DNA from 2 places in the Peribacillus sp. B-H-3 genome. Region 2 is predicted to be linked to the other one. Evidence: a T-box and tRNA genes for the amino acid it is inferred to sense, from the RefSeq annotation. Region 2 holds a T-box; the other holds one or more tRNA genes.
The links. The T-box of region 2 lies ahead of leuS (leucine--tRNA ligase). A T-box ahead of a tRNA ligase gene usually reads a tRNA of that ligase, here a tRNA-Leu.
Positions count from the first base shown of each region.

Region 1: it encodes a tRNA-Leu, which carries the amino acid that the T-box ahead of leuS (leucine--tRNA ligase) is inferred to sense. The anticodon was not compared.

Region 1 is NZ_CP183879.1:1,281,170-1,296,356, reverse strand. It holds gene ACN6MY_RS06420 (collagen-like protein) at 1-1,087, opposite strand, end outside; gene ACN6MY_RS06415 (NUDIX domain-containing protein) at 1,774-2,235, shown strand; gene istA (IS21 family transposase) at 2,459-3,715, shown strand; gene istB (IS21-like element helper ATPase IstB) at 3,712-4,473, shown strand; gene ACN6MY_RS06400 (hypothetical protein) at 4,568-5,173, opposite strand; gene ACN6MY_RS06395 (hypothetical protein) at 5,559-6,236, opposite strand; gene ACN6MY_RS06390 (ASCH domain-containing protein) at 6,771-7,202, opposite strand; gene ACN6MY_RS06385 (VOC family protein) at 7,887-8,264, shown strand; partial or broken gene ACN6MY_RS06380 (IS1595 family transposase) at 8,364-8,495, opposite strand; gene ACN6MY_RS06375 (hypothetical protein) at 8,471-8,674, opposite strand; tRNA gene ACN6MY_RS06370 (tRNA-Leu) at 8,792-8,873, opposite strand; tRNA gene ACN6MY_RS06365 (tRNA-Cys) at 8,882-8,955, opposite strand; tRNA gene ACN6MY_RS06360 (tRNA-Gly) at 8,964-9,038, opposite strand; tRNA gene ACN6MY_RS06355 (tRNA-Gln) at 9,043-9,117, opposite strand; tRNA gene ACN6MY_RS06350 (tRNA-His) at 9,158-9,233, opposite strand; tRNA gene ACN6MY_RS06345 (tRNA-Trp) at 9,248-9,321, opposite strand; tRNA gene ACN6MY_RS06340 (tRNA-Tyr) at 9,327-9,410, opposite strand; tRNA gene ACN6MY_RS06335 (tRNA-Phe) at 9,426-9,501, opposite strand; tRNA gene ACN6MY_RS06330 (tRNA-Asp) at 9,535-9,610, opposite strand; tRNA gene ACN6MY_RS06325 (tRNA-Met) at 9,614-9,687, opposite strand; tRNA gene ACN6MY_RS06320 (tRNA-Val) at 9,715-9,790, opposite strand; tRNA gene ACN6MY_RS06315 (tRNA-Glu) at 9,801-9,875, opposite strand; tRNA gene ACN6MY_RS06310 (tRNA-Ser) at 9,884-9,975, opposite strand; tRNA gene ACN6MY_RS06305 (tRNA-Asn) at 9,979-10,053, opposite strand; rRNA gene rrf (5S ribosomal RNA) at 10,063-10,179, opposite strand; rRNA gene ACN6MY_RS06295 (23S ribosomal RNA) at 10,284-13,215, opposite strand; rRNA gene ACN6MY_RS06290 (16S ribosomal RNA) at 13,354-14,904, opposite strand.
Region 2 is NZ_CP183879.1:4,346,787-4,361,973, reverse strand. It holds gene ACN6MY_RS21670 (YtzC family protein) at 423-686, shown strand; gene ACN6MY_RS21665 (MDR family MFS transporter) at 878-2,074, shown strand; T-box leader at 2,211-2,437, shown strand; gene leuS (leucine--tRNA ligase) at 2,500-4,911, shown strand; gene ACN6MY_RS21655 (rhodanese-like domain-containing protein) at 5,190-5,501, shown strand; gene ACN6MY_RS21650 (sporulation protein Cse60) at 5,570-5,752, shown strand; gene ACN6MY_RS21645 (hypothetical protein) at 5,925-6,494, opposite strand; gene ACN6MY_RS21640 (NAD(P)/FAD-dependent oxidoreductase) at 6,893-8,176, opposite strand; gene ACN6MY_RS21635 (putative polysaccharide biosynthesis protein) at 8,735-10,351, shown strand; gene ACN6MY_RS21630 (pseudouridine synthase) at 10,472-11,197, shown strand; gene ACN6MY_RS21625 (DeoR family transcriptional regulator) at 11,316-11,537, opposite strand; gene ACN6MY_RS21620 (M48 family metallopeptidase) at 11,913-13,229, shown strand; gene lepB (signal peptidase I) at 13,357-13,902, shown strand; gene ACN6MY_RS21610 (YmaF family protein) at 14,086-14,424, opposite strand; gene ACN6MY_RS21605 (DUF445 domain-containing protein) at 14,939-15,187, shown strand, end outside.

The DNA of each region.
Region 1 (15,187 bases), 1.6 Mb from region 2:
CAGGTCCAGTTGCTCCTGTTACACCTACACCTGTAGCACCAGTTGCACCAGTCGGTCCAGCTGGTCCTGTTGCTCCTGTTACTCCAGTGGCCCCTGTTGCTCCTGTTACACCTACACCTGTAGCACCAGTTGCACCAGTCGGTCCAGCTGGTCCTGTTGCTCCTGTAGCACCAGTGGTTCCCGTAGCGCCGGTTACTCCAGCTGATCCTGTTGCACCGGTTGCGCCAGCAGGTCCAGTTGCTCCTGTTACACCTACACCTGTAGCACCAGTTGCACCAGTCGGTCCAGCTGGTCCTGTTGCTCCTGTTACTCCAGTGGCCCCTGTTGCTCCTGTTACACCTACACCTGTAGCACCAGTTGCACCAGTCGGTCCAGCTGGTCCTGTTGCTCCTGTAGCACCAGTGGTTCCCGTAGCGCCGGTTACTCCAGCTGATCCTGTTGCACCGGTTGCGCCAGTGGCCCCTGTTGCTCCTGTTGCTCCTGTTACACCTACACCTGTAGCACCAGTTGCACCAGTCGGTCCAGCTGGTCCAGTTGAACCTGTAGCACCAGTGGTTCCCGTAGCGCCGGTTACTCCAGCTGATCCTGTTGCACCGGTTGCGCCAGTTGTTCCGGTTGCGCCAGTTGTTCCGGTTGCACCAGTCGGCCCAGCTGATCCAGTTGAACCTGTAGCACCAGTTGAACCTGTTGCTCCTGTTGCGCCAGTTGAACCTGTTGCTCCTGTTGGTCCTGTCGCACCAACAGGTACTTTTATTTCAACATTTACCTTTTGCTCTACATTGCAACCGCAATCTCGACATTTATTGTCCTTGCATCTACAATCTCTATGTCCACAATCTCGACATTTTTTGTCCTTGCATTTACAATCTCTATGTCCACAATCTCGACATTTTTTGTCCTTGCATTTACAATCTCTATGTCCACAATCTCGACATTTCTTGTCTTTGCATTTACAATCTCTATGTCCACAATCTCGACATTTTTTGTCTTTGCATTTGCAATCTCTATGTCCACAATCTCGACATTTTTTGTCCTTGCATCTGCAATCTCTATGTCCGCATTCTGAACACCTTTTTTCTCTACTCAAATTTCTTTACCTCCTTTTTTAAACTAAGGTATTTTATGAGACAAGCATTAAAGGTGTTTGGACAAGTATCTTAAAACATTCCTCAGTTTTGAATAAATGTGCTGCCCTTTTTTGTTTCATCCTTGCTGATTTACAAAATAAAGCTGCAAAGCAAAAATTCCTAACTCTTTTTTTAAAAACTTTGTGGTCACGAAATAGAATTGTATTTATGGCTGATCAGTATCTATTGGATTTTTTATTTGAGGATATGAATGGAAATGATATTAAACAAAAAAGCCCTTCTCCCAATTGAGAAAAAGTGGCTTATGTTTTCGAAAGAAGTTGTGGTACAACAACAGGATTTTCACCTCAATTATCCGTTTTAGATAAAGATGACGATTTTCAAAATGAATCGGGAAATACATAGGTCAAATAAAGACTTTTCTATTGAATGGATTGATGAAAAGAACCTAAAGGTTATTTATGATAAATCCTCTGAAAATTACGAAATGGATAAAAAAGTGAATGGGGTTAGGATTGAATATGTAGGTAAGTAAAAGCCTTTTATCTTCTTTCACTTCCATGAAAATTAAAAAAGCTCAAAAACTGAAAATGAGCATAACAAAATGGACCCATTAAAAACACTTTTTAAAAAAAGGCTGAGCCTCTGAGTAGTATCATTATTTTATAAGGCGGAGGGATTATTATTGGTTTATCATATTAGGGTAAGAGCGTGTGCACTCATATTAGAAAGCGATTCAATTCTATTGATTGAATTTAATGATGAAAATGGGCTGCATTATAACCTGCCAGCAGGTGGAGTTGAACCTAATGAGTCAGTTGTTGAAGCAGTTCGAAGAGAAGCAAAAGAGGAAGCATCAATCGATGTAGAAGTTGGTCCTTTAGCTTTTGTTTATGAGTATGCACCACACTTAAACTCGAATAAATATGGAGAAACACACTCTTTACAATTAATGTTTGATTGTAAAATAAAAGACGGATATATTCCAAAGCTGCCAATCAATCCTGACAAAAATCAAATTGGTGTTAAGTGGATAAAACTAACCCAATTAAATGATATAGTTCTTTACCCAAATATAAGAATACAAATAATTAACTATGCAAAAAACAGAAAAAATATTGAGTTTACTGAAGAGTATAGACTTTAAGAATATGTATTAAACAACCTTCTTGATTAACTAACAGATGAGTTTATGGAATAACGAATAGCCGTTTAAATATATAAAAGAAAGGGAGCATGCTTGTTTTTAACAATGAAAGTGTGCCTATTGTCATCAACGGTGCTAAAATACCCGATATCAGCGGTTTAAAATTCCCCAATAATAACAGATAATTGTCTCATCACTTAAGAGGGTTGGAGTGTTTGAGACGATGCTGAAGACTGGGGAATTTTTTATGATAAGAGAATTACATCAAAAAGGATGGACAAAAACAGCTATAGCTGAAGAGACAGGGTTTGATCGTAAAACAGTAAGTAAATACATAAATCAAGATCAATTACCTCAATCATCTAAGCGTAAGGTTAGGGAGAGTAAATTAGAAACATTTAAGCCTTATCTTCTTCAAAGGATTCAAGAAGGAACGACAAATTGCATGGTTCTATTTGAGGAAATTCAAGCCATGGGATACGAGGGGAAAACAACTATCCTCCGAGAGTTTATAAAACCCTATCGGGTTCAACCGAAAAAACAAGCCACTGTACGATTTGAAACAGCACCAGGAAAACAAGCTCAGATGGATTGGGCGGATGTAGGTATGTATGAAGTAGATGGTAAGCTTCAAAAAGTTTATGCATTCATCATGGTTTTAAGTTATTCCAGAATGAAATATGTGGAGTTTACAACAGATATGAAATTAGAAACACTGATGAAATGCCACATGAATGCCTTTGCATACTTTAACGGTCTACCGGAACAGATTCTCTATGACAATATGAAAACAGTCGTCACGAAGCATAGTCCAGTAGAGATTCGATTTAATAGAACGTTTGAAGATTTTCTAGCCTATTATGGAATCATCCCAAAAGCATGTAAACCTCATCGTCCACAAACCAAGGGGAAAGTGGAAAGAACGGTTCTATATGTAAAGAATAATTTCTTCCAAAGAAAACATGAACCTACAATATACGCCTTAAATCATGATATCCGTATATGGCTTGATCAAACAGCGAATCAAAAGAAGAATCAAACAACTAATGAACCACCGGTTCAACGCCTACAACACGAACAAAGGTTTCTTCAGACTTGGGGAACAAAACCCCTCTTCCCGACTAGTCATTGGGAGATACGTGAAGTAAGCCGGGATTGTTTCATCTCTTATTTAGGCAAAAAGTATTCTGTCCCTTTCCGGTATGCGGGCCACAAAGTAAAGGTTAAAGTAACCTTGGATCATCAAATTGAAATCTATGATGAGAAGGAGTGCGTGGCTCAACACCCTATTTTAACGGGTAAAACGAGTGTTCATGTGAAGCTAGAGCATTATGAAGGATTACACAAAACAGGAAAAGAGCAGGAACATCAGAATCCCACTGGTTTGGCGGCCAAAGATTCTGGAAATGTCCCTACTCCTAATGTTGAAACACGTTCTCTAGCTTCTTATGCTGCTCTGGAAGAAGGTGATTCAATATGAAAAACCAACTCGAAGAGCAGCTAGAGAATCTTGGTTGGCAGGAAATAGCCAACCAATTAGATGATCTTTTAGAGAACGCTTCTAGAAATAATGTATCATATTTTGATTTTTTGCACACTCTTGTTTTGAGAGAAACTGAAGCTAGACAGGGGAATCTCTTGTCCAAGAGGATGAAGAGCGCCAAGCTTCCTTACATGAAGAACATCCATGATTTTGAGTATACGTTTCAGCCTAGTGTAAGTGAACAGCGTGTGAAGGAAACCTTGACTTGTAGGTACATCGCAAACGGGGAAAATAGGATTCTATTAGGTCCACCAGGTGTAGGAAAAACCCATTTAGCGATATCCTTTGCCGTAGAAGCTATTACACAAGGATACACTGCGTTATTTTTAACGGCTGATGAAGTGGTATCAGAATGCCGAAAGGCAGAATCAAAAGGAACTCTCCATCGCTTAGTTAACAAATGGAGCCGCCCCAATTTACTCCTCATCGATGAGGTAGGATATTTTCCATTTGATGAACTAACAGCCAATATCTTTTTTCAGGTGGTGTCCAAACGATATGAAAATGGGGCAATGATCTTAACATCTAATAAATCATTTATTGAATGGGGAAAAGTATTTGGGGATGATGTTTTAGCTACAGCGATTCTAGATCGACTCCTTCATCACTCTGTCACTTTTAATATCAAAGGAGAGTCCTATCGCCTCAAAGAAAAGAAAAAGGCTGGAATGTTCCCAGCCAAAGTAACTGAGTAACCGATATAAATGGGGACTTTTATTCCGATGACAATGGGGAAAAATAAACCGACGTTGACACCTATATCCCAAAAAATATATTAAAGCCATTTTACTAAATATTATTTAAAATTCTAACTCCATTTGGATCAACTATATTCGAAGAAAGGATACCTTCCAATACTGCTTCTTTAATAGTAACTGTATGACCAATTTCTGAAATAATATTTTCAACAGGTTTGCCAAATAAATTTGAAAGATCGTTTTCTAATCCTTTCATTCGAGTTTCCAGCTTTAATTCTTTTATTTTTATGTTATCCGCCAGATAGTCTACCGAGTCTGTGTTAATTTGAAGTTCTACCCTAAAATTATAGGGTGTTGCAATAAAGCTTCTTCGTTCACCTCTTTTTACTTCCCATGCCATTTTTTCTGCATTTTTGCATATATGGTTTTGTTCATTTTCTGATACTAAAAAACCAATATGGTCAAACATGATTTTCTTTCCATGACCAAAAGTTATATTTATACTCCCTTTTCTTGCTTCTACAATACGAAATATTATTTTTTTCTCTCGAAAGTCATCCCATGCCAAAGGAGGATTAAATGGTTGAAAATCCCCCTCGTACTTTCCTATACGCTGTGATATACGAAACCCCTTATTAACATAAAATTTTTCTGTTTCTTCCACATAGGGAGTCCAAAAATGATAATGAAAAAGCATATAAGCCACCTCTTTACAAAAACTATTTATTAAAATAAGAGCGTATTTCAATATTTTGTGTAAATGAATAAAGCTAAAAGGAATACCTTTTCATGGGAGAAAAGTCACCACAACAAATCTAAGAAAGAGATATTCCCTATGAAGCTGTTTACAAGAGAAGTCTAGTAAACCACCGTTTTTCGTACACACTGAGTAACTGTGATCAATACACAGCTCGTGAAGAAATTAACAGCTTTTTTAGATCACGAAATACGATCGAGTTGGCATCCATTCAGGCAATTCATGTAAAGGCTCATATTTACGGACATTACACTGATACGGTGAATTAAACATCTAGATTCCATAATTATTTAATTTACTTCCTGAGCAATTACTCCCCAATTAACTATTCAACAGGTGTAAATTTGGCAGATGTGGTTAACTCAATTTCATCACCTTCATATGCATCCCACATATACTCACTCTCGCCAAAGTCTCCATTTCCTAAAATAATATTTACATCTGCTCCTTGGTTTACAAAGAAGTTACCTTCTCCTCCATTAGCTGATACTTTATATCTTCCTTCTGGCAAATCCCTACCTACTTCAAATTTTCCTGCACTTAGAAACTTTGGTTTGCCTTTTGCTGCTTTTACTTGACTAGTAGCAGTTGCTAATTCATTATGCTTAGCATCAATTTGTTTATTCAACTTTGTTACTTCAGATTTCCTGCCTGAAATCTGACTGTTTATATCTTTGAGTTTCTGTTCAGCTTGTGCCTTTTTAGCAATGCTTGTTAACGCTGCATCATATTCATCTTGTTTATCTTGGATCTGTGATTCAACATCAGCTAATTTTATCCCAGCTGCATCAATTTTTTCATCAATATTTTTAAGCTTAGATTCCTTACTCTTAAACTTTGAAACCACTTGATCGTAGCTGGTCTTTTTACCATCAATTTTTGTTTTAGCCGAACTGTAGCCTACTGAGTAGAAAATAATTGCTAAAATGATTGCTGTTATTGGTAGAATGATTTTCTTGTTTTTATAAAAAGGCTGTCTTAAGGTATTTCTTTCTAATTCCATATGAATCCCCCTTATATAAATTGCTGTGCTTTAGATTTAGTTAGTGATTTTAAATGTAAATTACTATTCTGAATTATTTTCAAAAATTAATACTATATCATAATCCAATTTCCAATTTTTTCTTATAATTATACAACAAGGAAGTGGAATTAGAATGTAGAAAATTGTTTTCTTCAAAATATCTTACAAATAACCCACTAATCAACCAAGGATATCCTGCCGATCAAATTTTTAAAGTTTCATTCCTACAAGATATTTTTTGACTCTTAGTACCACTATGCAGCCCTGAGTTCACTAAATATCTGACTTCGCCTTCTTTCTCAAGAAATTAATAAGAATCCTTTTGTGACCATGTTTCTCACAGGTTACGCCCATCTATTATGTCTATGACTTTTGTTAGTATTTTGTTGTTTCCAAACAAATAAAAAAGCACCTCACATAAAGTGAGAAGCTTTGATATAACAGCAATCTTATCTGTTCATAGATACACACCAGCATAGAATTTCCAGATTCAGTGCCACTATGGTTTGATACTTATATCTTTCCGCTAAACTCCCACAGCCCAAGCTGCCCTTTTGCAGGAATATATTCATCGAGCATCCGCATGTCCTCAATTTCCCAGGCATAGCCGCCAACTCTGTAATCCCCTAAAAACAAGTCGTTCCCTGAAATAACCCGACTATCTTCTAAGACCGCCCAGTTTCCATTGTTTTCTTCTATTTTCAAACAGTTTTTCAGCTTGCAGACTCCAATTATCATTCCGGTCGGCAGGTTATCTTCTGTATACCCATGCTTAGCCAGCAGCTCGGCAACTCCATCCAGTCTACAGGCGGGCTTATCTACTTTTTTGCTCGTATGAATAGCAAGAGGACCCCGATAATGCGTTCTCCAAGTCCTTGTTTCATATTTGGCTTCCCTAAGGACAAATAAGCTTGCCCAAGGCTGGATCATCGACAGTACTTTCATTATTAATCCCCCCTGCTCCTGACATCATTAAGTTAATTGGTTATATAGTTCCCTTGAATAAGGATAATATAGACAGTATCTAGATTTAATGTTCTCTCTTGCCATAAAAAAAGACAGCTAACCAAAATGTACGCTGTCCTCGGGTTTCTAACTATATTTTGCTGCAACACAAAGTGCATGTGGACATAATAGATGCTAGTGCATTATTTTGGCAGATCCACAGTAAACGGTACTAACTTTTCACTGTCGATAATGCTAGAAAAATCGAATTGTAGAACAGTTTTCTCCTGCTTAAAATCATCTATTTTTTCCTTTGTTTTGTCTATTAACTTGTGCTGGTAATACTAAAGACACCTTGCAACATCGAATTTTTTTTCGATTCTATAAGGGTAGGGAAAATTCCATATTTAGTTTTATGTGATTATCGATTTAAAATGTTTGGAGGCAGGGTATTGCGAGTACTTTGTCTTTTTTTTTCATTCAACTTAATTTCGTACCCTTTTCTTATTTAAAGGCTGTGTTCTGAAAGATTGTGCCTATAGTATTAAATTAGTTGAGGACTTTTTTGGTCCTCTTTTTTGGATATTTTTACCTAGACAGTACAATAAAATTATTGGTATATTTACCATTATATATTTTATATTCAAAAAATTTAGATAGAATAAAATTAAGGAGTTGTTTTCAATGATTGCAAATTCTATTCAGAAGGTCGGACAAATAGGAATACCCGTAAAAAATTTAGAAAAAGCAGTTGGTTTTTACAAAGATTTATTAAAACTTCCTTTTCTATTCAGCACAGACTCTATGGCATTCTTTGATTGTAATGGTACTCGCCTTCTTCTTAGCCTTCCTGAAAAAGAAGATTTTACTCAATCAGGTTCTGTCATATATTTTCAAGTTGAGAATATTAAAGAAGCTCACGAAGAATTAATTGAAAAAGGCGTTTATTTTATTGACGAACCACATATAGTTGCAAAAATGGAACAAACTGAAACATGGATGACCTTTTTTAAAGACACAGAAGGAAATACTCATTCTTTAATCAGTGAAGTCCATATATAAATATTAGGAATCATAAATACCGCCTAATAGCGGTATTTTTTTATATTGATAAAGTAGACTTTATCTCTGTATGAAGAGTTGGTATTCATTGAACTGAAATTAACCCACATCTCTAATGTTTTGAACGGTTGTAAAAGTCGGTCTCTGACAAGAAAGCAGTAACATTTCTTTCGTTCTGCATAGTGAAGGAATTTTTTTGTTCAGTTCTAGGAACCGGTACCAAAACAAATAATAGTTTTGTTCACATCAAGATTCATGAAGTATGACCAGAACTGACGGAAGATGCCCGCATGAGATTTATCCTTTAATGTAATTTCCATTCCATTTACAGTGAATTCATATTTATGCTTTACTTCCATCATCATTCCTCCTATGTATTGGTATGTCAGCCAAGTTCTTCGTTTACTCACCGCACATGACCTCCGCACATTATTAGTGTCAAATCTGTAGTGTGAGAAAAATGAAAAAAGGTCTTACACAATTAAGTGTAAGACCTTGATACAACAGCACTCTTGGCTGTTTCATGATACCGGTGGCCGGGGTCGAACCGGCACTCCAGAAGGAACACGATTTTGAGTCGTGCGCGTCTGCCAATTCCGCCACACCGGCATGTAATTTGGAGGCGGCAACCGGATTCGAACCGGTGGTAAAGGTTTTGCAGACCTCTGCCTTTCCTCTTGGCTATGCCGCCTTAAATATTGGAGCGGAAGACGGGATTCGAACCCGCGACCCCAACCTTGGCAAGGTTGTATTCTACCACTGAACTACTTCCGCATGATGGCTGGGCTAGCTGGATTCGAACCAACGCATGACGGAGTCAAAGTCCGTTGCCTTACCGCTTGGCTATAGCCCAATATCATTATATTCAACTGAGTAACAATTTATGTTATAAATGGGGCGACTGATGGGAATCGAACCCACGAATGTCGGAACCACAATCCGATGCGTTAACCACTTCGCCACAATCGCCATTATTTTAAAATTGGCAGGGGCAGTAGGAATCGAACCCACACCGGAGGTTTTGGAGACCTCTGTTCTACCTTTAAACTATGCCCCTATAGATGGTGGAGGGGGGCAGATTCGAACTGCCGAACCCAAAGGAGCGGATTTACAGTCCGCCGCGTTTAGCCACTTCGCTACCCCTCCACATAATTAAGTGAATGGTGGCTCGGGACGGAATCGAACCGCCGACACAAGGATTTTCAGTCCTTTGCTCTACCGACTGAGCTACCGAGCCATTATTAATTACAGCTATATTGAATTTTTAAAATGGCGGTCCCGACGGGAATCGAACCCGCGATCTCCTGCGTGACAGGCAGGCATGTTAACCGCTACACCACGGGACCAGATTGCGGGGACAGGATTTGAACCTGCGACCTTCGGGTTATGAGCCCGACGAGCTACCAGACTGCTCCACCCCGCGATAATATAAATGTTTCATCAAAAATTATGGTGGAGGATGACGGGATCGAACCGCCGACCCTCTGCTTGTAAGGCAGATGCTCTCCCAGCTGAGCTAATCCTCCAGTATGTAAATGGTGACCCGTACGGGATTCGAACCCGTGTTACCGCCGTGAAAGGGCGGTGTCTTAACCGCTTGACCAACGGGCCAGGTATAATGGCGGAGAGCAAGGGATTTGAACCCTTGAGACAGGGGTACCCGTCTACACGATTTCCAATCGTGCTCCTTCGGCCACTCGGACAGCTCTCCATATGGCTCCGCAGGTAGGACTCGAACCTACGACCGTTCGGTTAACAGCCGAATGCTCTACCACTGAGCTACTGCGGAATAATACCAGCTTGGCGACGTCCTACTCTCACAGGGGGAGAACCCCCAACTACCATCGGCGCTGAAGAGCTTAACTGCCGTGTTCGGAATGGGAACGGGTGTGACCTCTTCGCTATCGTCACCAAACATTTTCCATAAGACATATATTATTATATACCTTATTTAATTATTTTGCAAGAACTTTTTTGTTCTTTCAAAACTAGATAATAGTGAAGGTTTTACGCGTCATTTTGGTTAAGTCCTCGATCGATTAGTATCTGTCAGCTGCACGTGTCACCACGCTTCCACCTCAGACCTATCAACCTGATCATCTTTCAGGGATCTTACTAGCTTGCGCTATGGGAAATCTCATCTTGAGGGGGGCTTCATGCTTAGATGCTTTCAGCACTTATCCCGTCCGCACGTAGCTACCCAGCTATGCCTTTGGCAAGACAACTGGTACACCAGCGGTGCGTCCATCCCGGTCCTCTCGTACTAAGGACAGCTCCTCTCAAATTTCCTGCGCCCACGACGGATAGGGACCGAACTGTCTCACGACGTTCTGAACCCAGCTCGCGTACCGCTTTAATGGGCGAACAGCCCAACCCTTGGGACCGACTACAGCCCCAGGATGCGATGAGCCGACATCGAGGTGCCAAACCTCCCCGTCGATGTGGACTCTTGGGGGAGATAAGCCTGTTATCCCCGGGGTAGCTTTTATCCGTTGAGCGATGGCCCTTCCATGCGGAACCACCGGATCACTAAGCCCGACTTTCGTCCCTGCTCGACTTGTAGGTCTCGCAGTCAAGCTCCCTTGTGCCTTTACACTCTGCGAATGATTTCCAACCATTCTGAGGGAACCTTTGGGCGCCTCCGTTACTCTTTAGGAGGCGACCGCCCCAGTCAAACTGCCCACCTGACACTGTCTCCCGCCCCGATCAGGGGCGCGGGTTAGAATTTCAATACAGCCAGGGTAGTATCCCACCGACGCCTCCACCGAAGCTGGCGCTCCGGCTTCTCAGGCTCCTACCTATCCTGTACAAGCTGTACCAAAATTCAATATCAGGCTGCAGTAAAGCTCCACGGGGTCTTTCCGTCCTGTCGCGGGTAACCTGCATCTTCACAGGTACTATAATTTCACCGAGTCTCTCGTTGAGACAGTGCCCAGATCGTTACACCTTTCGTGCGGGTCGGAACTTACCCGACAAGGAATTTCGCTACCTTAGGACCGTTATAGTTACGGCCGCCGTTTACTGGGGCTTCGGTTCAAAGCTTCGCTTGCGCTAACCTCTCCCCTTAACCTTCCAGCACCGGGCAGGTGTCAGCCCCTATACTTCGCCTTGCGGCTTCGCAGAGACCTGTGTTTTTGCTAAACAGTCGCCTGGGCCTATTCACTGCGGCTTTTCCGGGCTATTCACCCTAAAAAGCACCCCTTCTCCCGAAGTTACGGGGTCATTTTGCCGAGTTCCTTAACGAGAGTTCTCTCGAACACCTTAGGATTCTCTCCTCGCCTACCTGTGTCGGTTTGCGGTACAGGCACCTTTCATCTCACTAGAGGCTTTTCTTGGCAGTGTGGAATCAGGAACTTCGGTACTATATTTCCCTCGCCATCACAGCTCCGCCTTCATGGAAACGGGATTTGCCTCGTTTCCGGCCTAACTGCTTGGACGCGCATATCCAACAGCGCGCTTACCCTATCCTCCTGCGTCCCCCCATCGTTCAAACGATGAATAGGTGGTACAGGAATATCAACCTGTTGTCCATCGCCTACGCCTTTCGGCCTCAGCTTAGGTCCTGACTAACCCTGAGCGGACGAGCCTTCCTCAGGAAACCTTAGGCATTCGGTGGAAGGGATTCTCACCCTTCTTTCGCTACTCATACCGGCATTCTCACTTCTAAGCGCTCCACCAGTCCTTCCGGTCTAGCTTCAACGCCCTTAGAACGCTCTCCTACCACTGACACCAGAGGTGTCAATCCACAGCTTCGGTGATACGTTTAGCCCCGGTACATTTTCGGCGCGGAGTCACTCGACCAGTGAGCTATTACGCACTCTTTAAATGGTGGCTGCTTCTAAGCCAACATCCTGGTTGTCTAAGCAACTCCACATCCTTTTCCACTTAACGTATACTTTGGGACCTTAGCTGGTGGTCTGGGCTGTTTCCCTTTTGACTACGGATCTTATCACTCGCAGTCTGACTCCCATAAATAAGTCTTTGGCATTCGGAGTTTGACTGAATTCGGTAACCCGATGAGGGCCCCTAGTCCAATCAGTGCTCTACCTCCAAGACTCTCATTATGAGGCTAGCCCTAAAGCTATTTCGGAGAGAACCAGCTATCTCCAGGTTCGATTGGAATTTCTCCGCTACCCACACCTCATCCCCGCACTTTTCAACGTGCGTGGGTTCGGGCCTCCATTCAGTGTTACCTGAACTTCACCCTGGACATGGGTAGATCACCTGGTTTCGGGTCTACGACCTCATACTCATTCGCCCTATTCAGACTCGCTTTCGCTGCGGCTCCGTCTTCTCAACTTAACCTTGCATGAAATCGTAACTCGCCGGTTCATTCTACAAAAGGCACGCCATTACCCATTAACGGGCTCTGACTACTTGTAGGCACACGGTTTCAGGATCTATTTCACTCCCCTTCCGGGGTGCTTTTCACCTTTCCCTCACGGTACTGGTTCACTATCGGTCACTAGGGAGTATTTAGCCTTGGGAGATGGTCCTCCCTGCTTCCGACGGGATTTCTCGTGTCCCGCCGTACTCAGGATCCACTCAGGAGGGAACGAAGTTTCAACTACAGGGTTATTACCTTCTCTGACGGGCTTTTCCAAGCCTCTTCATTTACCCCGTTCCTTTGTAACTCCATGTTGAGTGTCCTACAACCCCAAGAGGCAAGCCTCTTGGTTTGGGCTAATTCCGTTTCGCTCGCCGCTACTCAGGAAATCGCATTTGCTTTCTCTTCCTCCGGGTACTTAGATGTTTCAGTTCCCCGGGTCTGCCTTCAGTACCCTATGTATTCAGGTAAAGATACTGTTCCATTACGAACAGTGGGTTTCCCCATTCGGAAATCTCCGGATCAAAGCTTACTTACAGCTCCCCGAAGCATATCGGTGTTAGTCCCGTCCTTCATCGGCTCCTAGTGCCAAGGCATCCACCGTGCGCCCTTTCTAACTTAACCATAAACATGGTATGTTTTTGAAAAGATTGACGCAAAAATTTGCCTTCTATCTATTATCTAGTTTTCAAAGAACAAAGTTCTGAAAGAATTGCTTCTTTCAAAACTGAACAAAACGTAAGCGAACGTTATTTTCCTTAGAAAGGAGGTGATCCAGCCGCACCTTCCGATACGGCTACCTTGTTACGACTTCACCCCAATCATCTGTCCCACCTTAGGCGGCTGGCTCCATAAAGGTTACCCCACCGACTTCGGGTGTTACAAACTCTCGTGGTGTGACGGGCGGTGTGTACAAGGCCCGGGAACGTATTCACCGCGGCATGCTGATCCGCGATTACTAGCGATTCCGGCTTCATGCAGGCGAGTTGCAGCCTGCAATCCGAACTGAGAATGGCTTTATGGGATTTGCTCGGCCTCGCGGCTTTGCTGCCCTTTGTACCATCCATTGTAGCACGTGTGTAGCCCAGGTCATAAGGGGCATGATGATTTGACGTCATCCCCACCTTCCTCCGGTTTGTCACCGGCAGTCACCTTAGAGTGCCCAACTGAATGCTGGCAACTAAGATCAAGGGTTGCGCTCGTTGCGGGACTTAACCCAACATCTCACGACACGAGCTGACGACAACCATGCACCACCTGTCACTCTGTCCCCCGAAGGGGAACGCCCTATCTCTAGGGTTGTCAGAGGATGTCAAGACCTGGTAAGGTTCTTCGCGTTGCTTCGAATTAAACCACATGCTCCACCGCTTGTGCGGGCCCCCGTCAATTCCTTTGAGTTTCAGCCTTGCGGCCGTACTCCCCAGGCGGAGTGCTTAATGCGTTAGCTGCAGCACTAAAGGGCGGAAACCCTCTAACACTTAGCACTCATCGTTTACGGCGTGGACTACCAGGGTATCTAATCCTGTTTGCTCCCCACGCTTTCGCGCCTCAGTGTCAGTTACAGACCAGAAAGTCGCCTTCGCCACTGGTGTTCCTCCAAATCTCTACGCATTTCACCGCTACACTTGGAATTCCACTTTCCTCTTCTGCACTCAAGTCCCCCAGTTTCCAATGACCCTCCACGGTTGAGCCGTGGGCTTTCACATCAGACTTAAGGAACCACCTGCGCGCGCTTTACGCCCAATAATTCCGGACAACGCTTGCCACCTACGTATTACCGCGGCTGCTGGCACGTAGTTAGCCGTGGCTTTCTGGTTAGGTACCGTCAAGGTGCCAGCAGTTACTCTGGCACTTGTTCTTCCCTAACAACAGAGCTTTACGACCCGAAGGCCTTCTTCGCTCACGCGGCGTTGCTCCGTCAGACTTTCGTCCATTGCGGAAGATTCCCTACTGCTGCCTCCCGTAGGAGTCTGGGCCGTGTCTCAGTCCCAGTGTGGCCGATCACCCTCTCAGGTCGGCTACGCATCGTGGCCTTGGTGAGCCATTACCTCACCAACTAGCTAATGCGCCGCGGGCCCATCTGTAAGTGACAGCCGAAACCGTCTTTCCATCTTTCCTCATGCGAGGAAAGAACGTATCCGGTATTAGCTCCGGTTTCCCGAAGTTATCCCAGTCTTACAGGCAGGTTGCCCACGTGTTACTCACCCGTCCGCCGCTAACTTCAGGGAGCAAGCTCCCATCCATTCGCTCGACTTGCATGTATTAGGCACGCCGCCAGCGTTCGTCCTGAGCCAGGATCAAACTCTCCGAAGAAATGTTTGACTTGCTCATTTGCTTTTAGAGTGTGTGCTCACTATTTTAAAACGTTGGCGCTTAGTTTTGTTCAGTTTTCAAAGAGCAATTTCTCTATCGTTTCTCTCGGAAGCGACTTGATTATCTTACCATACAAGCAAGTTAACTGTCAACAACTTTTTGAAAAACTTTTTTAGTAAAACATTTTTTGACGCTTCAGAACTTGATGTCCCCTAGCGACGTATATAAATATAACATCGAAATAATGAATGGTCAATACTAAAAATGATTTTTTACGATAATT
Region 2 (15,187 bases):
TTCTTTTTACTGCACGCCTTCTATTCTGATGCCGTCTTATGCAGGTCGGAGGCCCCCTGGACGGGGGTCACAAAGACGTTGCCGCAGGACGCGGCGTTCTTAGTCTTTGATCTGCTATTCAGGCGCTTGCGCTTTTTGTTAATCCAGCTCCAGCGCCTAGCCCCTCGAGGTCATAAGCCACATCAGAATTGAAGGCAAAGAGCGCCTTCTATTCTGATGCGTCTTATGCAGGTCGGGGCTGAACAGGCGCTTGCGCACTATATGTATCATCTCAAATTTTCGTTTTTTTTTCCACTGGCTTGTGCGGACGGGGGATGCAGTTTGAAATTGGTTTTTCTTGTATGAGATATTACGGGCGGTGTTAGCAGAAACTAGGAGGGATGATGATTTCATCATACAAGCTACCTGGGGAGAGGATATGGATGGCGACAAGACAATCGATCGAGGATTGCCTGCAGCAATGTGAAGCTGCTCTCAGAAGCGGCCTTGAACAGTACAGGGAAGGCGCTAAACAGGAGCATTACGGAGATTTAGTATATACAGATTCACAAGGCCTGCTACAGGAAGCATTAAATGATGTGGACCGGATGTGGGAAAGCTGCAATCATCAGCAGAGAGAGCAGCTGCACAGAATGAGGCTTCAGCTTCAGCAGATGCAAAATAACATGATTCTGCTTAGCCATTAAAAAAGCATTGCAAAAAGGCACTGAGGAATTTTTCATTTCCAGTGTCTTTTTTGTGCGTTAAATTTTATATTTTCAAAAAAAGGCAGAAACTCTAACTTCACGGAAAAGACATAAAAAAGTATTGCAGCCGTTCTAAAAAAGCAATAGAATAATGTGGGCTCAAAAAGAAACTTACACATAGAAGGAGGTTAATGATGCCTCGATCATTATGGCTTTTAATTATCGGAATGGCCTTGAATGTAACTGCTTCATCATTTCTGTGGCCTTTAAATACAATTTATCTTCATAAATATCTAGGGGAATCATTATCTGCAGCAGGGCTTGTATTAATGGCAAATTCCCTTGCCAGCGTTTTCGGCAACCTTTGCGGCGGTTATCTTTTTGATAAGGCAGGCGGCTATAAAAGTGTGCTGGCTGGAGTGTTCATTACCTTTGCCTCCTCAATCGGCATGGTAGCCAATCACGAATTAGTATCATATACAATCTTTCTAACACTGTCAGGATTCGGGACAGGAATTATTTTTCCGGCCATTTTCGCGATGGCTGGCTCTGTCTGGAAAGAGGGCGGAAGGAAATCTTTCAATGCCATATATGTTGCCCAAAATCTTGGTGTGGCACTTGGATCAGCATTGGGCGGAATTATTGCATCGTACTCGTTTCAGTACATATTTGCTGCGAATGCGATTATGTATCTGGCATTTCTCCTGCTGGCTGTGTTCGGGTTTCGGGGGATTGAAGGTGATGCTGCCGTACAGACTTCTGTTTTGAATGAAAGCGTACCTGTTAAGCATAGCAAAAAAATTCTTGCTTTATCCGTTCTTTGCGTCGGGTACTTCTTGTGCTGGATCGGATATGTGCAGTGGCAATCCACCATTGCTGACTATACTCAGCAAATTGGCTTATCACTAAAGCAATACAGTTTATTCTGGGCAATAAACGGATCGATTATCGTTCTTGCGCAGCCGGTCATCAAAGTCCTGATTAAATGGTTTGCCAAAACGCTTAAAATACAGCTTGTTGCTGGAATGCTCATTTTTATCATTTCGTTTACAGTCGCGGCAAATGCGCATGATTTTTCCGGTTTTTTAACTGCGATGGTGATTTTGACGATTGGTGAAATGTTTGTCTGGCCTGCAGTTCCTGCTGTGGCCAATGACTTGGCCGTAAAGGGAAGGGAAGGATTTTATCAGGGCATCGTCAATTCAACGGCAACTGCCGGTAGAATGGTCGGCCCGCTTCTTGGCGGTTTTCTGGTCGATACACATGGCATGAATATGATGTTCAGCATTTTTACAATTTCATTCGTCATTGCCATCATTACTATATTTATGTATGAACGTGTCTTAAAGAAGGCAGAAGAAAATAATCAGGTAGTTTCAGATCTTTGACAGTTATTTTTGAAGAAAAAGGGCAAACATTTCCTTAATTTCTGAATATATAAAGAAAAACTGTTTATAATCTTAAATACCTGCTCTTGCTTTTCTTGCAGAAATTTACTAGAATACCTATATAATTAAATAAAAATGAAGAACTATGATAAGGAGCAGTAGCGGTTAGAACCTGTTATAGAGAGTTGGCGGATGGTGCAAGCCAATCAGGAGAGATCGTGAACTCGCCTTGGAGTTCCAGGCATGAAGCATTTATTAGTGTTTGGCGTTTATCCGCGTTAAGGAATTTAAGCTGGGCGAGTTTTATTTCGCCAATGTGGGTGGTACCGCGGGAAGATCATACATAATCCTCTCGTCCCTTTTTGAGGGATGAGGGGATTTTTTATGTTTTATGAACTGTATGCTTATTTTAGGAGGAAAAATCTATGAGTTTTAACCATCGCAAAATCGAAAAAAAATGGCAAAATTATTGGCAGGACCATAAGACCTTTTTGACAAATGAAGAAAAGGGAAAACGGAAATTCTATTCTCTTGATATGTTTCCCTACCCGTCCGGAGCAGGTCTCCATGTAGGGCATCCTGTCAGCTATACGGCAAGCGATATTCTTGCCCGCCTAAAAAGAATGCAGGGATATAAAGTGCTGCATCCTATGGGCTGGGATGCATTCGGCCTTCCTGCAGAGCAATATGCACTTGATACAGGAAACCATCCAGCAGGGTTTACGGAGCATAATGTCAATACATTCCGCCGCCAGATCCAGTCACTTGGATTTTCGTATGATTGGGACAGGGAAATTAACACAACTTCACCTGATTACTATAAATGGACCCAATGGATTTTTACAAAGCTTTATGAAAAGGGCCTTGCCTATATTGACGAAGTAGCTGTTAACTGGTGTCCTGCACTAGGGACAGTACTGGCGAATGAAGAAGTTATCGACGGAAAAAGCGAACGCGGCGGGCATCCGGTAGAACGCCGCCCAATGAAGCAATGGGTGCTTCGCATTACAGCATATGCCGATCGCTTAATTGATGATCTTGATGAAGTGGCTTGGCCTGAAAATATAAAGGATATGCAAAGAAACTGGATCGGCCGTTCAGAGGGAGCAGAAGTGACATTTGCGATTGAAGGTCATGCAGAAACATTTACAGTCTTCACTACTCGACCAGATACATTGTTTGGAGCGACATATGCAGTGCTTTCACCAGAGCATCCTTTTGTTGAAAAAATAACGGCAGATGGCCAAAAGGCAGCAGTTGAGGCTTACATTCAGGAAGTGAAAAATAAAAGCGATCTTGAACGGACTGAGCTATCCAAAGAAAAAACCGGCGCATTTACAGGCGCTTATGCCATCAACCCGGTCAATGGAGAAAAAATGCCAATCTGGATTGCGGATTATGTGTTAATGAGCTATGGAACCGGAGCCATCATGGCTGTACCAGCCCATGATGAGCGTGATTACGAATTCGCGAAGAAGTTTGATTTGCCGGTCAAAGAGGTTGTGTTTGGAGGAAATGTTGAAGAGGAAGCTTATACCGGAGACGGAAAGCATGTTAACTCCGGATTTTTGGATGGCATGGATAAAGAAAGTGCAATCCAAAAAATGATCAGCTGGCTTCAAGAAAAAGGAATCGGTGAAAAGAAGGTAACCTACCGCCTGCGCGATTGGCTTTTCAGCCGCCAGCGTTATTGGGGAGAGCCTATCCCGATTATTCATTGGGAAGACGGAGCCGTTGAGGCGGTTGCTGAAAAGGATCTTCCTGTCATCCTTCCAGAAACAGCGGAAATCAAACCATCCGGCACGGGGGAATCTCCGCTTGCTAATATTACGGGCTGGGTAAATGTTACGGATGAAAACGGAAGAAAAGGACGCCGTGAAACGAACACAATGCCTCAATGGGCAGGAAGCAGCTGGTACTTCCTTCGTTATATCGATCCTCATAATACGGAAGCGATCGCTGATCCTGAAAAATTAAAAGAATGGCTTCCCGTGGATATGTATATCGGCGGTGCCGAGCATGCCGTTCTTCATTTGCTGTATGCACGTTTTTGGCATAAATTCTTATACGACATCGGTGTTGTGCCTACAAAAGAACCATTCCAGAAGCTATTCAACCAGGGAATGATTTTAGGCTCCAACAACGAAAAAATGAGTAAGTCAAAAGGGAATGTCGTGAATCCGGATGACATCGTAAACAGCCATGGTGCAGATACGCTTCGGATGTACGAAATGTTCATGGGTCCTCTTGATGCTTCGATTGCATGGTCGACAAATGGGTTAGATGGTTCACGCCGCTTCCTTGACCGTGTTTGGCGTTTATTGGTAGAGGAAAACGGAACATTATCAACAAAAATTTCAGGAAAAGATGATGGAAAGCTTGAAAAAGTGTATCATCAGACTGTTAAAAAAGTAACCGAGAATTATGAGGAATTGAAATTCAATACAGCTATTTCACAATTAATGGTATTCATTAATGACGCTTATAAAGCAGATGTTCTGCCAAAAGCATATGTTGAAGGATTTGTGAAGATGCTATCACCTGTCGCTCCTCATATTGCTGAAGAGCTATGGGAAATGCTTGGACATACAGGCACCATCACATATGAAGCATGGCCTGCTTATGATGAAGCAAAGCTTGCCGACGATGAAATTGAGATCGTTCTTCAGGTAAACGGAAAAGTGAAAACGAAATTAATGGTACCTGTTGATACATCGAAAGAAAAATTGGAAGAAATCGCAATGGGCGACGATGCAATCAAAGAACAAATCGATGGGAAAACGGTCCGCAAAGTAATTGCCGTTCCTGGCAAGCTTGTAAACATAGTAGCGAACTAATAGTATAACATCAGACACCTCCATAATTTGGGGGTGTTTGCTTGTTGCAAAATCACGGCTTGTAACTACAACAGCCGTAAGGTACGGTACGCAGCACTTAGAAAGATTCTAAAAAAACTGTTATAATGAAGGAAATCGCATCAGTTTGGAAAATAATCCTCCACTGGTGGCAGCAGCAGAGTCAGCCGGGCTTTTTCGTGCAGTAATCCCCGGCTTGAGATGGGTTTTACTGCCTGACAGCCGGATGCAAATAAAATAATTGTTAAAGAGGTGCACAAATGGAAGAAATCAAAGAAATTACCACAGAAGAACTGCAAAAGAAGATAGAAGCCGGGGAAAATCTTGAACTTGTAGATGTTCGGGAAGATGATGAAGTTCAATTCGGCATGATTGAAGGTGCCAAGCATATCAGAATGAATACTATTCCTGATAATCTGGATTATTTTGATAAAAATAAAGAATATATTTTTATTTGCCGCTCTGGACGCCGCAGCATAAATGTCTGCCACTATATGCATGACCAAGGATTTAAAGTCCGGAACATGACTGGCGGAATGATGAATTGGGACGGAGAAGTCATTGTTAAATAATTGCCTTTTTCAGGTATATTTTTACTGAATGATGGGAACCCTGTTTAAAAAAAGGCAGGGGAGAGGCATTGATCCAAGTAAAGCTATTTGATTATGAGCATGAAAAAGATCTGGAATCAGAAATGAATGTGTTTCTAAAGAATATCCGTGATGATCAAATTGTGGATATCAAATACAATGTCGCTGCCACTGGCGAGGAAGAAGAGGAACAGATCTACTGCTTCAGCGCCATGGTTATTTACAAAAAATAAAGTAAGTAAGAAAAGAGGCTATCCATTATTGTAACGGGTTCTCTTCTGGGGGACAAAAGTTATAAAAACATACAAAATAACAATAATTTAACACCTAAAAAAGCATCGGTTTTAGCACCGATGCTTTACTGTTTTTATTTGTTTTTCATCAAATTAAATAGCACAATTTTAACTATTCCTTTTTTAAGTTAAAACGAGTTATTTCTTTACCATCTAAAGTTACTATTAGAGAAGCATCTAAAGCATTATCCTTAAGTTTATTTAGCTTTTCTTTTGATGGAACTCTTAAAGGAACTTGTGGGTTTTCTTCGCTTACACCCAAATCGAAAGTTAAAATATATTTCCCGTTTTTATTAGGAAGGATTTCCCCATCAAAAGAAGCTCCGTATCCTACACCCGTTTCATTATATGAAGAGGGTTCAAAAAAATTAAAACCAACTGTTTCTTTGGAGATAGCTACTAATTTATCATTTGGTTCAATTTTTACTTGTAACCCCTTATCACCAATTCCTCCTATTTTTTTATTACCATTATTTTTGATTTCAAACTCATAATATAACGCCGTTGGTACAAGTTCCTGCCCTTTCTTATCACCTTCTGTTATACCTATTGCACCAACTTTGCTTTTATCATTAGCAATATCAACTTTTGATTTTACAAGTTCTAAAGATGATTTAGACGAGCAAGCTGTTAAAAGAGTAAAAAGCAATATTAAGCCTGAGAGCATTATAAATCGTTTCATTTTGCATCCCCCTTTTTTATCCAACCTACACATAAATTTTATCATAACACTTCCATATTTTCGGAAAATGTTTCTTTCCTCAACTTCCTTTGGCTGTATTTATTGCAAAATAAACTTTCTCTAACTAAGTAAAAACAGCATACCTTTTGGACTATAAAATCGTAAACAAAATCACACGAAATACCACTGTACAATAGCTATTGTACAAGTATTTTTTTGTGCTGAAATTTGTGTTATTTTTGCTGCTAAAATTGTGTAAATGGCTTCATATCAATAAAAAATGACCTATCCGATTTTGCGAATAGGTCTGCGATTTTAAGTGCTATTTGATTGTTTTGTCCCCATCAAGAGAACCCGTTACCATTATTGGATGCCTCTTTTTCTATGCTGTGCAGCAATCAGTGTGAATTCTTTTTTTGGGCCTTGCTGTATAATGCGGCATTCTGTCCGGCAAGCCTTCCGGTCACAAGTGCTGAGGTAATATTATAGCCGCCGGTGTATCCGTGAATATCGAGAATTTCACCGCAAAAATACAGCCCGTCCATGAATTTTGATGCCATTTCCTTTGGGTGGATTTCTTTTACTGAAACACCGCCGCCTGTTACAAATGCCTTTTCAAGCGGCTGTGTCCCGTTGACGGTAAAACGGAAATCCTTGCATAGAGAAGCAAAGGCCCTTAGTTTTTCGTGTGAAATCGTTCCTCCCTGTTCCTGAAGGCCGATCTCGCTTTTTTCAAGTAGGAAATGCAGATAACGCTCAGGCAGCAAACCCTTGAGTGCGTTTTTAATGGCTTTTTTGGGCTCGGCCTTTACTTCTTTCATGATGTCCTGAAATAATTCCTCTTTGTTTTTGTCAGGCAAAGCATCAAGCATCATGGTGACACGGGAAAGGTTCCACTTCTTCATGGCTTTTACAACAAATTGGCTGCAGCGCAGTACGGCGGGCCCTGAGATGCCAAAATGGGTGAATATCATATCCATTTTATGTGTAATAAGGCTTTTTCCCTTAGGGTTTAGGACACTTAAGTCTGCATCCCTTAAAGAGAGCCCCTGGAGAGTTTTATTCTTGATGAATTCCTCATCACTTGTTATGGGGACTTCTGTTGGAAATAAATCAGTTATACTGTGGCCCGCCTTTTTCGCCCAGGCATACCCGTCGCCTGTCGAGCCGGTATGCGGCACAGATTTGCCGCCGACTGCTATCACGATTGCATCTGCAGTAAAATACTGGCCATCCTTGAATCTTACTCCTGCAGTCCTGCCGTTTTCATACTCTACATCTGCAACAGGGGAATTAGTGAAAATATTGACATGCAATTCTTTCAGCTTTGAAATCAGGGCATCTACAACGCTTTGTGCCTTATTGTTTACAGGAAACATCCGGCCATGATCTTCTTCCTTCAGCTGAATTCCTAGCTTTTCAAAAAAAACAATAATATCTTCATTATTAAATACAGAAAACGCACTATATAAAAAGCGTCCATTTCCTGGTATGTGCTTTATAATTTCATCAATGGAAAGGCGATTTGTAACATTGCATCGCCCGCCGCCGGATATGGCAAGCTTTCTGCCCAATTTTTCTCCTTTGTCTGCCAAAAGGACTTTTAATCCCTTTTCACCGGCAGCAATGGCAGCCATTAATCCTGACGGCCCGCCGCCAATAACTATTACATCATATTTCATCTCTATCACCGCTTCTTGTCTTTTTCGTGTAATGGTTTACTTTCTGAATCCAGCTTCGCAAGCTGACCAAGCGCTTGCGCTTTTTATGAATCCAGCTCCAGCGCTTAGCCTCTCGAGACCATAAGTCACATCAGAATTGAAGGCAAAGAGCGCCTTCCAAGGCCATATCCCTATTTGCTTGGGCCCCCTGGACGGGGGTCACAAAGACGTTGCCGCAGGACGCGGCGTTTTTAGTCTTTGATCCTCTGACCAAGCGCTTGCGCTTTTTTTATTATAAAGCATTCTTTATATGGAAGTAAAAGTTTCTCGGTGTGTCTGGAATGTTATGGCAGATGGTTATTTCTTGTTGCGGTGTATTTCTTTTGCTAAACTTCTTGATGGTGCCTTGCATCTAGGAAAAGGAAATGGTTTCCTCATTGTAAATGGGAAGCGGAAAGAGTAAACTGTTTTTAGTTTTAATGGCCGCTGCATAGTGGTATTCAAAAAGCGTCAAAAGTATGTGTGGTAGTATTAAGAGCGTGTGAAAACGTTAACTGAACATAGGCAGGAAGGGATTAAATGTCATCAAAGCTTTTAAGAGGAACTTTTATTTTGACTTTTGGGATGGTGCTCTCCAAATTAATTGGATTGTTTTATGTAATTCCTTTTGAAGCGCTTGTAGGCGCAAAAGGTTCTGAACTTTATCAATATGCATACATTCCGTACACTTTATTCATCAGCCTGGCAACTGGAGGGCTGCCTCTGGCTGTTTCAAAATTTGTTTCCAAATATAATGCACTTGAGGAATATGCAGTTGGCCAAAGGCTATTTAAATCGGGTCTGAAAATCATGATGGTCACTGGATTTGCTGCATTTGTTCTTATGTACATATCTTCTCCATCAATCGCCAGTTTTGTGACTGTCAGTAAAAGCCAGAACTTTACTGTAGAAGATATAACGACGGTCATGAGGGCGGTGAGCTTTGCCTTGATTCTCGTACCGTTCATGAGCCTGATCAGGGGATATTTTCAGGGCCATCAGTCCATGGGCCCCACAGCCGTCTCACAAGTAGTGGAGCAGGCAGTCAGGATCATTGTGCTTCTCGGTGGAGTATTTATTGTGATTAAGGTGATGCATGGAAGTCTTGTCACCGCCATCAGCATTGCCACCTTTGCAGCAACTGCAGGAGCTGTAGGAAGCCTGGCTGTTCTTCTCTGGTACTGGAAAAAAAGAAAAGGCGACATTGCTGATCTTCTGGTGAAGGATAAGGGTGCTGTGCAAATATCCTTGCCGCAGATTTATAAAGAAATACTTATATCGTCTATTCCTTTTGTTTTTGTCGGTATTGCAATGCCGCTGTTTCAATGGGTGGATACATTAACCTTTAATAGGGCTATGGCCAATATCGGCCAGGCGAAAATGTCAGGAAATGCACTAGGAATCCTGAATTTTTCAGCACAGAAACTGGTCATTATTCCTATGACCCTTGCAACGGCCTTTGCGATGAGCATTGTTCCGACCGTTACAAAAGCGTTTATTGAAAATAGGATGGACACCTTCAGCAACCAGTTGAATCAGGCCTTTCAGATTTTAATGTTTTTGACATTGCCTGCAGTCATCGGGATGTCCATTTTGGCCAAACCTGTTTATACGGCTTTTTACGGTTATGATGCGCTAGGAGTCAGTGTGCTCGAGACTTATGCGCCAGCAGCGATACTATTCGCCCTTTTCTCAGTTACTGCAGCTGTTTTGCAGGGAATCAATCAGCAAAAGTTTACTGTGCTCAGCCTGCTGACAGGAATACTGATTAAATTAGCCCTAAACATTCCAATGATAGAAATGTTTCATACAGAAGGCTCCATTTATGCGACAACAATCGGATATCTGGCAGCTTGTCTGATTAATATGTATATCATTACTTATTTTACAGGCTACAAATATAGAATGGTCATTCAAAGGACTTTGCTTATGGCAGCATTCACTGCAGGAATGGCTTTAGTTGTCGGGGGGGCGGAATGGCTCCTGGCGCCTGTCCTTAATCCTGAAGATAGAATGCAGTCTGTTCTCTTTACGGTCATTTGTGCAGGATTAGGTGCCATTGTGTACTTTATTCTTTCAGTAAAGAGCGGCCTTGCCATTCAGCTTTTTGGCAGGAGAATCGAAAGGCTCCAGCAGAAGCTCCGGCTTAAATTTTAATGCATCTTGTGTTTACTATAGGAAAATATCGGGAAAAGATATTTTTGTTTGACAAGGCCTTGCCGTTTTTAAGTGGCAGGGCCTTTTAAAAGAGGAACCGCATTTATTAAGGGGGATACTATGAGAATCGATAAGCTACTGTCCAATGCAGGATTAGGCAGCAGGAAAGATGTGAAAAAGCTGCTGAAATCCGGTGCAGTCAAAGTGAATGAAACAGTCATCAAAAGTTCAAAGGAGCAGGTGGAACCCGATGCGGATGTAGTAACTGTTCATGGAGAAGAAGTGCAATACAGGGAATTTATCTACCTGATGATGAATAAACCTCAGGGGGTTTTATCGGCTACAGAAGATAAATACCAGGAGACAGTAATTGATATTCTCCAGCCTGAAGATCAGATATTTGAACCATTTCCAGTTGGAAGGCTGGATAAGGATACGGAAGGGCTTTTGCTTCTTACAAATGATGGATCGCTTGCACATCAGCTGCTTTCTCCAAAGAAGCATGTGCCGAAAACCTATTTTGCAGTCATTGAAGGAAAGGTTACTGAACAAGATACAAAAGCTTTTCGCGATGGTGTTGAATTTGATGAGGGATACGTGACAAAGCCCGGTGAATTGAACATTTTGAAATCAGGACTGACTTCTGATATCGAATTAACAATTACCGAAGGGAAATTTCATCAGGTAAAAAGAATGTTTGAGGCAGTCGGCAAAAAGGTCGTTTATCTAAAGAGAATTTCCATGGGCAGCCTGCAGCTTGATGAGGAGCTGGAACTCGGGGAATACAGGGAATTGACCAACGAAGAAATCGAAGAACTTAAATCCGGCTACAATCCTGAAGATTAAAAAAAAAATTTCTGATCATCGCAAAAAAACGAGGCGGACTCCTTAGCCGGCCTCGTTCTATTTATATGTTTTGTCTTTTTTTATATCTGTGAACCTGCATGCTGCAGGCTGTGTAACGCTAAGATGACACCTTTACCCTCTTGTTAGTGATGGTCCATAAGCCTCGGCTTGGGCTTTTGACTAAGTCGTTATAGGCTAACACATTTAAATCGCGCTGTACCGTTCGAGGAGTGATGCCAAATTCTTCTACAAGTTCTTGAGTAGAAACCGTACCGTTATTACTGATAAACATATAAACGGATTTAATACGGGTTAACATGCGATTTGTTGAAGGTTTCAAAAAATCACTCCCTATTCTTTTTCATTGTTCGTGGGACGAATGAAAACACAACCGATATTCAGGGCAGCATTTCAGCAGCCGCTATGTACTTGCTATACCACTTTGGACCTCCTATGAAACATTTTATAAAAAGACAAGATGTCATTTGCCTATATTTTACCTCTTTATAAATGGAAATTCTACAAGTTTGCATTAAATTAACGAAATATTAAATTTTTTAATTGGGACTATAACTATATGTAGGTATATATGGTTTTTAATACCTCAAAAAGGAAAAATATACATATAGGTTTAAAATGTGAAATTGTGTATAATTTACTTGTTCTGTTAAATTTATGGAATTATTTTTCAAAAGAAATCAGGAGGACTTATAGATTGATAGGAAGAGAAGCGCTCAGGAACCGTCTTGTGCACAATAAAGAAAACCTCTATTTTGCAATTACTGCATTCATCGGCATTATTAGTTACATTTTGTTATTCTTCTCTGTGATTGGCATTGCCATCAGCTTGATAATAATGATTTTTTCTTTTCTTGCCCACTCGCTGTCCATGGCATCCATCCGCCGGAATGGTGTAAGGGTCAGCAAAAATCAATTTCCGCATATCTATGAAAAGGCGGAAATACTGGCTGCTGAAATGGAGCTGGCCGTGATTCCATCTATTTATGTGATGGAATCATCAGGTATTTTAAATGCCTTCGCATCGCGTTTCTTCGGGAAGAATATGGTGGTCATTTACTCGGAGATATTTGATTTGTCAGATGAGAGGGAGGATCAGCTGCTTTTTGTTCTCGCACATGAATTTGCCCATTTAAAGCGGCGCCATGTTTTAGTGCATACGATATTACTTCCATCTATGTTTGTGCCGCTGCTAGGTGAAGCTTATTTAAGGGCTTGTGAATATACCTGTGACCGCTATGCAGCTTTTTATGTGAATAATTCCGAAGCGTCTAAGGAAGCTTTGGCCATGCTTGCAATAGGGAAGAAACTGGCTCCGCAAGTTAATAAAGAAGCATATATTGAACAAATTCGGGAAGAGTCCGGATTTTTCGCCTGGATGAGTGAAAAGCTTTCCACTCATCCAGATTTGCCAAAACGGATAAATTCTCTTGATAACTGGCTCGATCCGGAACAAAAGCCGTTAGTGAAAGAAAAGAAAAAATCATTAGCTCTGGGCCTGGCTGCTGCATCAATTATAGGCATTTTGATTATAGCGGCCGCTGTTGGCATTGGAACATGGACTGTTAAATCGGGTGTGCTGGATACCTTTTTAGATGAGGCAGGCCAAGTTCAAGGAAGCACCCCCCTTATGGAGGCTGCCTCTTCTAATGATATAGAAAAATTGGGAGTGCTTCTTGCAGGCGGTGCAAATTTGGAGGCAAAAGACAATGAAGGCTCTACTGCTCTTCAGTGGGCTGTAAGTAATGATAGTGCGGAGGCAGCTAAGTTTCTTTTAAAACATGGCGCAAATGTGAATACAAGAGACTCATGGAAAGACACCCCGCTTATTAATGCTGTTTTCAATGATTCATCTGTAATGGCAGCCTTGCTGATTCAGGCAGGTGCGGATCCTTCCTATGAAGACACAGAAGGACTCACCGCATATGACTACGCTGTTGATAATGAAAATGAACAGCTGCAGAGCTTGTTATCAAGGAAAAATAGCCATATAAAAAAACAAAGCGATATTTAGGAGCAGGCTATCTTTTTTTGCAGCCAGACATGTTTCTCTTGAATACGCCGGTATATTATATTCTGGCCCAAGGCATAATCTGTGATATAATAAATTTTGAAAAAAAACAGGAAAAAGAGGGGCTTGAATGAAGAGTAAAGAGATTTTTTCATGGGTTAAAGCACTTGCTATTGCAGTAATTTTGGCTTTTGTCATCAGAACCTATATTTTTGCTCCTATTGTAGTGGATGGAGAATCCATGATGCCTACATTGCAGGACCATGAGCGTATCGTACTTAATAAGTTCGGAACTAAGATCAATGATATCAGCCGGTTTGATATAGTCGTTTTTCATGCAACCAAGGAAAAGGACTTTATCAAGAGGGTAATCGGACTGCCTGGTGATCATATCGAATACCGAAATGACACCCTTTATGTGAACGGGAAGAAATACAAAGAGCCATATCTTGATAAATATAAGAAACAGATGTCAGGCGAGCCGTTAACGGCAGATTTTAGCCTTGAAGATGTTACAGGCAGCACCACAGTTCCGAAAGGCCAGCTTTTTGTGATGGGGGATAACCGCCAAAACAGCATGGACAGCCGTGAAATCGGCACGATATCCGTGGATAAAATAGTCGGCAAGGCGGGCCTTGTGTATTGGCCAATTAAAGAAATTAAAACTGTAAACTAAACTAAGAAGACGCCGGGGAGAACCCGGCGTCTTTCTGTTTGGCTCTTATCTTAAAAGTGAGTTTGTGAGGCGATCTCATTATTAAATGAGGTTGATTGGAGCGAGCTTCCTGGAGCGGAAATCAGCCCCTTGTTCCATAGCTGCATAGTTTACGAAAACAGCCTTTTGTTTTGATTTTTGTATTTATTTAGTGCCCGGTGCTGGCTGGTCCACTCCCTTGACATGATGACGGTGATGATTTGCCTCAGTTGTATAAAAATCGTAATAATGAACGTGCATTCCATTTCCAACAGGAATGGCAGGCCCGGAGTATGCTTTATAATAATGATTGTGGCCGTCTTCAAATAAGACATATCCTTCAGTGAAATGATAGTGGCCGCCTTCCTCTGATTGTATAGGAGGGGACGTAATATCAAGGCACTGGTGAACATGTCCGTCACTCATTGAAGTATAATCCACCGAACCGTGATTATGGTGCGGGACAAAACCTGATACAAAGTCATCTTTACTTATATTTTTCATTGTAAAGTGCCTCTCTTTCAATCTTTTTTATAAAATATATGAATTTTCGCCTGATTTATCCCCTTTTATTGGCAGTGAAATCTCCCGGCTGTTCAGAAGGACTGATGCGGCAAAATATTTTAACACCCATTTGCCTTGACATGGAAAGCGTTTCACAATTTATAATCATGGAAATTCCCGGCTGGCGTTAGCTTGTCATATTAAGTGCGTGACGGCCGGGTTTCTATCCCCGTTTTTTCCAGATCTCCTCTTTTTTCCTCAAAACTTCAAGTTAAAATTCCCATCTCTTTCGCTATTGCTGGCTTTCTTTGATAAAATCAGGGTAAAGACAATTATCCTGTATGAACGGGCAGAAGGATTGGGTACTGCCTGTATGCATGATTGGTCCTAGCGGATGCGATCAGCTCTGCAACGGATATTTGCGAAGATATAGAGCACATGTTATAAATAATGAAAAATGGATAAAAAACGCCTTTTTTGATAGAAGGGCGTATAACTGGAAATGGAGAAGATCATGTCATTACAATCCAAGTATTTAGCAGGAATTTCGCTCGCAGTAATGGGTGCGGGCTTTATTGGGACAATCCCCGCAGAAGGCTCGCTGATCGGGCGAATTGCCCAAAGCGGTTTTGAAGCTGGCCTCGTCGGGGGACTTGCCGACTGGTTTGCAGTAACAGCTTTATTCAGGAGGCCATTTGGACTGCCAATCCCTCATACAGCATTACTGCCAAAAAACAGAAAAACGATTATCAGTAAGCTGATC